3 regions of the Lacimicrobium alkaliphilum genome follow, and region 2 is predicted to be linked to each of the others. Evidence: predicted binding sites of a transcription regulator. Region 2 holds the regulator's gene; each other region holds the start of a gene.
The links. The regulator MetJ, encoded in region 2, represses methionine synthesis genes. The targets are predictions, from matches to a motif close to TAGACGTCTAGACGTCTA.
Positions count from the first base shown of each region.

Region 1: the regulator MetJ is predicted to act here: its motif matches at 1,527-1,544, upstream of serA (phosphoglycerate dehydrogenase).
Region 3: the regulator MetJ is predicted to act here: its motif matches at 1,386-1,403, upstream of thrA (bifunctional aspartate kinase/homoserine dehydrogenase I).

Region 1 is NZ_CP013650.1:3,396,657-3,399,939, forward strand. Features, by position in the region: gene AT746_RS15355 (5-formyltetrahydrofolate cyclo-ligase) at 1-600, shown strand, start outside; gene rpiA (ribose-5-phosphate isomerase RpiA) at 581-1,237, shown strand; gene serA (phosphoglycerate dehydrogenase) at 1,594-2,823, shown strand; gene AT746_RS15370 (methylamine utilization protein) at 2,915-3,283, shown strand, end outside.
Region 2 is NZ_CP013650.1:462,798-466,080, forward strand. Features, by position in the region: gene AT746_RS02160 (SPFH domain-containing protein) at 161-1,102, shown strand; gene AT746_RS02165 (NfeD family protein) at 1,102-1,563, shown strand; gene metJ (met regulon transcriptional regulator MetJ) at 1,895-2,242, opposite strand; gene metF (methylenetetrahydrofolate reductase) at 2,389-3,279, shown strand.
Region 3 is NZ_CP013650.1:3,528,783-3,532,065, forward strand. Features, by position in the region: gene thrA (bifunctional aspartate kinase/homoserine dehydrogenase I) at 1-1,233, opposite strand, end outside; gene AT746_RS15970 (response regulator) at 1,429-1,833, opposite strand; gene aceK (bifunctional isocitrate dehydrogenase kinase/phosphatase) at 1,893-3,283, shown strand, end outside.

The DNA of each region.
Region 1 (3,283 bases), 1.4 Mb from region 2:
TTTCGCCAACGTCGCCGTCAGTTGTCCGCTGAAGAACAGCAGCAAGCCAGTGCCGCCGTGCTCAAACAATGCCTGAATCAACCTGAATTCAATGATGCCAGAACAGTGGCCTGTTATCTGGCCGAAGACGGTGAGCTGGATCCCACGCCCATTATCGAATATTGCTGGCAGCAGGGAAAACAGGTATGTCTGCCGGTATTACACCCTTTTTGCAAAGGCCATCTGCTGTTTGTACGCTATTGCTCCCATAGCCTGATGAGCCCGAATCGCTTTAATATCCCGGAACCCGCACTGGAATGTGCCCATATCGTGCCGCTGGCAAAACTGGATATCATTTTTACTCCGCTGGTGGCGTTTGACGCACAGGGCCACCGACTGGGGATGGGAGGGGGCTTTTATGATCGCACCCTGGCCCCCTGTACCGGAACAATCCACAAACTCCGGATTACAATACGGCTGTCATTGGTCTGGCCCATAACTGCCAGCAGGCAGAGACGCTGGTTGCACAGCCCTGGGATTTACCGATGCAGAAGATCATTACTCCTTCAACAACCTTTATCATCAGGAATAAGGACTAACAATGGACCAGAATCAGCTTAAGCAAGCCGCAGCATTAGCAGCCCTGGAGTATGTGCAGCAAGACAGCATTGTCGGTGTAGGCACCGGCTCTACGGTAGCCTTTTTTATTGAGGGGCTGGCACAGATCCGCGACAACATCCGGGGTGCCGTATCCAGCTCTGAAGACTCCACGGCTAAGCTTAAGGCGGCAGGCATTGAGGTATTCGACCTGAATGCGGTGGACGAGCTGGATATCTATGTTGATGGCGCCGATGAAATTACCGCTCACAAGCACATGATCAAAGGCGGTGGCGGTGCGTTAACAAGGGAAAAAATCATCGCCGCTGTGGCCAGAAAATTTATCTGCATCGTAGATAAAAGCAAGCAGGTAGATGTACTTGGCGACTTTCCGTTGCCGGTGGAAGTTATTCCTATGGCCCGCTCTTATGTGGCCCGGGAACTGGTCAAAATGGGAGGCCAACCTGTCTGGCGAGAGGGTGTGGTCACCGATAACGGCAACGTTATTCTGGATGTTCATAACCTGACGATCCTCAACCCCGTTGAACTGGAGAGTCAGATAAATCAATTGGCCGGAGTGGTCTGTAACGGGTTATTTGCCCGACGCGGCGCCGATGTTGTGGTCGTGGGCACCGAACAGGGCCCACAGATCAGCGAATAAGGTTCTTTGCTAGTCATACGAAAGCAAGAGTTTACCGCAGAGCCGCAGAGAACGCAGAGGTCTTACCCTTTATATTCTATGCAACCTCTGCGTCTCAGCGCCTCTGCGAGAGGCCATTTTGTGTTCTTGGGCTTAGTGTTTTTCGTGGTTGAAAGCTGTTTACCACAAAACTCAGAGGGTACGAGGTTCAAATTTATCTGCCCTGTAATCTCCGTGTTCTCTTTGTCTCCGTGGTTCAATTTTCACCTGATCAAATAAAGCTTTTACCCTTAGACTAAATCTGGTAATTTAGACGTCCAGACGCCCATACATTGATACGGGTAAGACTCCCTGTTATTCGTCATATGGAAACATTCATGAGCAAAGTGTCACTGCCAAAAGACAAAATCCGCATCCTGTTGCTGGAAGGTGTTCACCAGAGTGCCCTGGAGACCCTCAAGGCTAATGGTTACACCAATATTGAATACCTTAAGACTTCATTGCCCGAGCCGGAGTTAATCGAGAAGGTTCGCGATGTGCATTTTGTCGGCGTACGTTCACGGACGCAGATCACTGCCGATGTGGTTGAAGCGGCGCAAAAACTGGTTGCCATTGGCTGTTTCTGTATCGGTACCAATCAGGTGGATTTAAACGCCACCAGGCTGCGCGGAATTCCGGTCTTCAATGCGCCGTTTTCCAATACCCGCTCTGTGGCAGAGCTGGTATTAGGCGAAATCCTGCTGCTGCTGCGGGGTATCCCGCTGAAAAACGCCAAAGCACATCGTGGCGAATGGGATAAAAGCGCCTCAGGTTCCTACGAGGCGAGGGGTAAAACCCTGGGGATTATCGGTTATGGGCATATCGGCACGCAACTGGGTATTCTGGCCGAGCATCTGGGCATGCAGGTGCAGTTTTACGATATTGAAGACAAGCTGGTGTTGGGTAATGCCAGACAGATCAAGAGCCTTAATCAGTTGCTCAAAAGCTCTGATGTGATCACCCTGCATGTACCTGAGACGCCGCAGACCACCAATATGATTGGCCATGCCGAGCTGGACACCATGAAGCATGGTGCGATTCTGATCAACGCCTCACGGGGCACCGTAGTGGATATCGATGCACTGGCAGAGAATCTGGGTAACAACAAGTTATCCGGTGCCGCTATCGATGTATTCCCGGTAGAACCCAAATCTAATCATGAAGAGTTCGTTTCACCACTTCGTGAGTTTGACAATGTGCTGCTGACCCCTCATGTGGGTGGCAGCACCCAGGAAGCGCAGGAAAATATCGGCATTGAGGTTGCAGGCAAACTGGCCAAATACAGTGACAACGGTTCTACCCTGTCTGCAGTCAACTTCCCGGAAGTGTCGCTGCCGGAGCAGTATGGCCGCTCCAGACTGCTGCATATTCACCGCAATATTCCCGGTGTACTGACCCAGATAAACCAGGCCTTTGCCGAGATGAATATCAACATTGCCGCCCAGTACCTGCAAACCTCACCTGAAATAGGTTATGTGGTCATTGATGTGGACTCCGAAGATGCCGATGAAGCCTTTCAGCGGCTGCTGAGTATAGACGGAACCATTAAGACCCGTATTCTGCACTGAGGCGAATTGATACAAAGAGGGGCCTATCGCCCCTTTACCGATCCGACAATACAGGTATAGTAGAGGTCTATCAGTTGTTGCCGGTAATCCAATGCTCCGCATTTTCAGTCTGCTAATCGGTCTTTTTTGCCTGCCAGTCCAGGCACTTGAAGTGCTTGTTTCTGTGCACACCCAGGATAATCAGCCCATGCCTGGTGCTGTGATTTACCTCACTTCTGAACAACCACTGCCGCCGGTTGCTGAGGGCGCAGTGGCAGAAATGGATCAGATCAAAAAACAGTTTTCTCCGCATATTCTGGTAGTACAAAAAGGGACTGAGGTCAGTTTTCCCAATTCCGATTCGATACAGCATCATGTTTACTCCTTCTCACCGGCCAAGACCTTTCAGTTACAGTTATATAAAGATCAGAGTCCTGAACCACTGCCCTTTGATCAGCAAGGTAAAGTGGAACTGGGCTGC
Region 2 (3,283 bases):
TACCAATGCGCTAACTGTTAACACTGACCTATCAAAGATGCTGGACATGCCTGCCAACTGCATGCGGGAAAGCCCGGATAGGATCAAACTGCAGATTTTCATTGTCGGCAGCGGACCTCTGACATAAGGTTAACCACTTATGATTTTTAGGAGCTGTTATATGGATATCCTGTTTGATTACGTATTGAGAATTGAAACCTTCCTGCTGCTGTTTGTGCTGGTACTGCTTAAATCTTCGATTATCTTTGTCCCACAGAACCGCGCCTACCTGATAGAACGTTTTGGTAAGTTTCAGTCAACCCGCGAAGCGGGGCTGAATTTTATCCTGCCTTTTGTTGACCGTATCGCCGCGGACCGCTCTTTGAAAGAACAGGCGGTAGATGTGCCCGAGCAAAGTGCTATCACCAAGGATAATATTTCTCTGAGAGTGGATGGGGTGCTGTATTTCCGGGTATTAGACCCCTATAAGGCCACCTACGGTGTAGACAGCTATGTGTTTGCGGTTACCCAGCTGGCACAGACCACTATGCGCTCTGAGCTGGGTAAGATGGAGCTGGACAAGACCTTCGAAGAACGGGATCTGCTCAACACCAATATCGTTGCTGCGATCAATGATGCTGCCGGTCCCTGGGGCATCCAGGTGATGCGTTATGAAATCAAGGACATTGTGCCGCCGCAGTCGGTGATGGAAGCCATGGAAGCGCAGATGAAAGCGGAGCGGGTGAAGCGGGCGCAGATCCTCGAATCGGAAGGCGACCGTCAGGCGGCGATTAACCGTGCCGAAGGTGAAAAGGCCTCGGTGGTACTGGCCGCTGAAGCGGATAAAGAAGAACAGGTGTTGCGCGCCGAAGGTGAAGCCAAGGCCATTATCGCCGTAGCCGATGCGCAGGCCGAAGCACTGCGGGTGGTAGGTGAAACGGCCAATACCGAGCAGGGGCAAAAAGCTATTCAGCTGGATCTGGCGACAAAGGCCATTGAGGCGAAACAGGCGATTGCCAAAGAGTCTTCCGTGGTGTTGTTACCCGATGGTAATACCGACGCTGCTTCGGTGGTGGCACAGGCCATGACCATCATCAATCAGATGAACAGCAAGGGGGCATAATGAGTTTGTTTACCGAACATCTGGCCGAAACCCTGATTGTGATCGGCCTGATTTTGCTGGCGGTGGAGATCCTGGTGCTGGGTTTTTCTACCTTTGTGTTGTTCTTCCTCGGGCTGGCGGCACTGGTCACCGGTGGCCTGATGTACATTTCGCTGGTACCGGCGACCTTGTTTGGCGCCATGGGCAGTATGGCGGTACTGACAGCGCTGCTGGCAGTGGTGTTATGGAAGCCTCTGAAACGGATTCAGGCCGATACAGCACCTAAAGAGGTGACCAGTGATCTGATTGGCCATCGTTTTTATCTGCCCGAAGCACTTATGCCCGGTCAGAGTATTACCTACCGCTATTCCGGTATTAACTGGAACGTGCGCAGCAAAGAGCCCGTCGCCGCCAAACAGGAAGTGGAAGTGACCAGAGTCAGTGTCGGTGAATTAGAAGTCAGGCTGGTACAGGGCGGGTGAGTTCGTAGGTCGGACTTCAGTCCGACTTTACGGGAATGACGGCAGAGTGTTGGTCATGCCCGAATATTGTAATCGGGCATCCAGCGACCTTTGCGAAATGTACAATTAACCACGGGGCCACAGAGGTTTGTTGGTGTAATGGCCTTTACTTCTCTGCGCGCCCTGCGTCTTTCGCGTGATCTCAGGCTTTTATCTTTTTTGATCTCGCAGAGGCGCTAAGGCGCTAAGGCGCAGAGGGTTGCAGGGTTGTGAAAATACACTGGGTTTAAAGAAAATATTGTGCGTTTGTCGGACTAAAGTCCGACCTACGATAATGATGCTGAGGGCTAATTTACTCGTCTTTTTCCTGCGCCTGTTGTTCCTGGGCTTCGGCGGCGTCCACATCTATGCCCATGTCTGCCATCAGTTTACGGGCCTCGGCCGGGATCTTATTGGGGTTGTCTTTGCGCAGATCGTCGTCATTGGGTAGCGGCTGGCCGGTAAAGGCATGCACAAAGGCTTCACAGAGCAGTTCTGAGTTGGTGGCGTGACGCAGGTTATTGATTTGCCTTCTGGTGCGTTCATCGGTCAACACCTTGAGTACCCGGGTTGGAATGGAAACGGTAATTTTCTTTACTAACTGACTCTTCTTACCATGTTCAGCGTAAGGGTCGATATACTCACCATTCCATTTAGCCATGCTTTTAGCCTTTTTATTTTAAATTAGAGTTTAAAATTCTAACCCGTGTAGAAATGGATATCCAAACATCTTGATGTCTGAATCAAATACAAGTAGATTTAGCCATCTAAACGGCCAAATTTAAAGTATCCCAATCAGGAGTCACCATGGTTTCCTATGCTCAGGGCATTGATGCGTTGAATAATTCTTTGTCTGAATTGCGTAATATCGACGTTTCTTTTGAGTTTTTCCCTCCCAAGACGGAGCAGATGGAGAGAACCCTGTGGAACTCTGTAGAGCGTCTGGCGCCGCTGAAGCCGGCTTATATGTCGGTGACCTACGGTGCTAACAGTGGCGAGCGTGACAGAACCCATGAGGTGGTGAAGCGTATTCAGGCGGAAACCGGAGTGGCCGCCGCCCCCCATTTAACCTGCGTGGACGCCAGCCGCGAGGAGTTGATCCAGATCGCCAAAGACTACTGGGCAGCGGATATCAAAAAGATTGTGGCCCTGCGTGGTGATCTGCCACCTGGTGTGGCACAAACCGAGCTTTATGCGGCCGATCTGGTGGCGCTGCTAAAAGATGTGGCAGACTTTGACATTGCCGTGGCCGCTTATCCGGAGATCCATCCTGAAGCGCCCAACGGCCAGTTCGATCTGCTTAATCTTAAGCGTAAAGCCGAGGCCGGCGCGACGTCGGCTATCACCCAGTTTTTCTTTGATGCTGAGGTGTTTCTGCGTTTCCGTGACCGTGCCGCTGCAGCCGGCATCGACATGGAAATCATTCCCGGTATTTTGCCGGTGACCAACTACAAGACCCTGGTGAAGTTTGCCGGTATGACCAATGTGCATGTGCCACAGTGGTTGCACAAGATGTATGAAGGCCTGGATGAAGCCGACCAGACCACCCGTAACCTGCTTGGTGCCAGTATTGCTATGGACATGACCCGGATCCTGGCCAAAGAAGGCGTACGTAATTTTCATTTCTATACCCTGAACCGGTGCGAACTGAGCTATGCCATCTGTCATATGTTGGGTTTAAGAGCTAATTCCGGGTAAACTG
Region 3 (3,283 bases), 1.3 Mb from region 2:
CCCCTTAGCTTTGCGCATGCCATCACCGACCAGCGTAACGATGGCCACAGACTCACGCATTTCAATCGGTTCCAGCAACTGATTGGCCAGTTCCAGCACAAAGGCTTCTTCGAGCAGATGCTTGGCACGCTGGGCATCTTTTGCATGTACACAAAAGCTGATGCTGTACTCAGAGGATGACTGGGTGATCAGGCTGATAGAAATATTGGCATTGGAGATCACCTCAAACACCCTGCTGGCCATGCCCACCATGCCTTTCATGCCAGGGCCTGCCACGTTAAACATAGTGATGTCAGACAGGTGCGAAATACCTTTAACGCTGGTCCAGGTGTCACTGGCTTCGGTACTGATCAAGGTGCCCGGTGCTGAAGGATTCAGGGTATTACGGATCAGACAGGGAATATGATACTGAGCGATAGGGCCAATGGTCTTGGGGTGCAACACCTTGGCGCCGAAATAAGACAGCTCCATGGCTTCCTGATAGGTGAGTTTATCCAGCAGTACCGCGCCATCGACCTGGTTAGGGTCGGCGTTATACACCCCGTCCACATCAGTCCAGATCTCACAGCACTGCGCATCGATACAGGCCGCCAGAATAGCCGCCGAGTAATCTGAGCCATTACGTCCCAGCGTAACTTTTTCACCTTTTTCATTGGCCGCTACAAAACCAGGCATAATCAGCATCTGCTCGCCGTTTTTCGGCACATTAGTAAAGCGGGCGCGGCTGGCGGCCACATCGGCGATACTGTCAAGATAGTCGCCCTCTGCCAGCACATATTCCACCGGGTCGATAATCTGATTGCTGACGCCCATGGCGCTGATGATGCCACTGAAAATATTTACGCTGACATATTCACCAATGCTAAGCAGCTTGGCGGTTACGGCATCGGGGCTGCAATGAAGAAGATGAATGCCCTCAAGGCTTTGTTTAAGCTCCAGCAGCTTTTCATCAATCAGAGTGAGCAGGGGCTGATGGTCAAAATTGTCCAGCTCATTGGCGAGATCCTTAACAATGCCGGTCAGGGTCATATTCAGCTTCTCAAACAGCTCCTGCCAGGGGTCACCGGCAACAGCCTGCTCCACCAGCAGCGATAAGGCATTGGTGACTCCTTTGGGCGCCGAGAGGACCACCGCTGCACCTTTCTCAGTATGGGTGTGCAGCACAATGTCTCTGACCCTCAGATAGCGCTCGGCATCGGCTAAGGACGAGCCCCCAAATTTCATCACCTTCATATGCTGCTCCTGTTAGATAAAAAAAAGCCCGCTTCCTTTTGGGTCGCGGGCCTGGTGTTCTGTTCTTTACGCACTAGCCAGCGACCGCCTTAATAAAGGTGGTAATCATCATAATAATGGTGGTGCGGCTGATCGTTTTCATGGGCTTCAATTTGCCGTATAGACGTCTATATGTCAATACGCAATTTATCTGTTTCAGGCATAAGATAGATTTTCTTCCACTTTTTCCCCACAACGGTACAGGCCAAAATCCTGTAATATCTGCTTTAAATGCTGCCCGTTGACCGGCTTGGGAATAAACTCCAGCGCCCCTAATTGAATGACCCGCTCGCGCATCTGTGGCTGTATATCACCGGAGATGACCACCACAAAGACTTCCAGTTTTTCATGGCGGATGGCTTCAAGCACCTCAATCCCATCCATTTCTGGCATGGTCAGATCCAGCAACAACAACCCATAGTGCTGCTCTCTGAGGGCCGCCATAGCCTCGACACCGTTGGTGGCGAACGTCACGCTGGTATCCCAGTCATCAGGCAACGCCTTATTTGCTACCTTGCGTGCCAGCGATGAATCATCACAGATTAAAATTGGAAATCCCATCTGCCGCCTTCCCCTGTTATTCTTGTTTTTATATTGCCACTTGTTTTACTGCCGGAGTGATTTTGTCATCACCAAAGGTTTCTCATCTCGCTTATCAAATCCTCAAGGGCTTTGAAAAGAGCTTCCGCTGGTACAGCCGTATTACCGGTGCAGCCCAGCAGCGCTTTGAACAGGCGCAGTGGGAAGCCGGTCAACTGGCGGTAAAAGAACGCATTGCTATTTACGACCAGAGCCTGAGCGACGTAGTGGCGCAAATCTACCAACAACTGCACCCCCACTTACAGGATAAGCAGTTCTGGCACCAGTTAAAGCATCACTACCTTAAACAATTGGATGACCACCCGCAATTTGAATTAGCCGAAACTTTCTACAATTCTGTGATCGGGCGGCTGTTCCGTCATCAGCAAATCGACGACAATATGATGTTCGTATTACCCAGTCGCTGCTATCTGCCCGGACAGGTTCGTCATAATGTGATCAATACCTTTGATGCCCGGGGTACAATTCGCGCCACCCTGGAAGAAATCATCCGGGCCTATCCTTTTCATATTGAGTATGCCGATAAAGAACAGGACTTAAACCGTCTGGAGCGCTATCTGCGGGAAGCCTTCAGCCCCCGGCAACTGGCCCGTATTCACAGCATAGAAATACTGCAACCGGTATTTTATCGCAGTAAGGCCGCCTATCTGATTGGCCGCATGTGCAGTGACGGTGACGCCATCCCTTTTGTGATGGCATTAATGCTCAACTCCAGGCGACAGTTATATGTGGATACTCTGCTGACCGCCCGCCATGACTTAAGTGTGCTGTTTGGCTTTGCCCGTTCCTATTTTATGGCCGATACCCAATACCCCGCTGAGGTAGTGGCCTTTTTGCAGGAACTGATGCCGAATAAAAAGCACTTCGAGCTGTATATCTCACTGGGTTTTTACAAGCATGGTAAGACCGTATTTTATCGCAATTTCTTGCAGCACCTGAGCCACAGCGATGATCAGTTCGAGGCGGCGCCGGGCATACGCGGGCTGGTAATGGCGGTGTTTCATCTGCCTTCCTATGGCGTGGTATTTAAAGTAATTAAAGACGAATTCCCGGAGAGTAAAAAAATTACCCGCGAGCAGGTTAAAGCCTGCTACAAACTGGTAAAAATGCACGATCGGGTGGGCCGTATGGCGGACACCCATGAGTATGTCAATTTTCGACTGCCCCGGAACCGGGTCAGCCCGGCGCTGCTGGATGAATTGCTGGAGGTGGCAAACAGCAGTATTGAACTGACCGACGATGAGGTGATCATCAGGCACCTTTACATTGAACGTAAGATGACACCGCTGAATATCTATCTGGAGCAGGAGACAGACCCGGATAAAATTCGCCACGCCCTGGACGACCTTGGCCTGTGCATCAAGCAAATTGCCGCGGCCAATATCTTCCCCGGTGATATGCTGCACAAAAA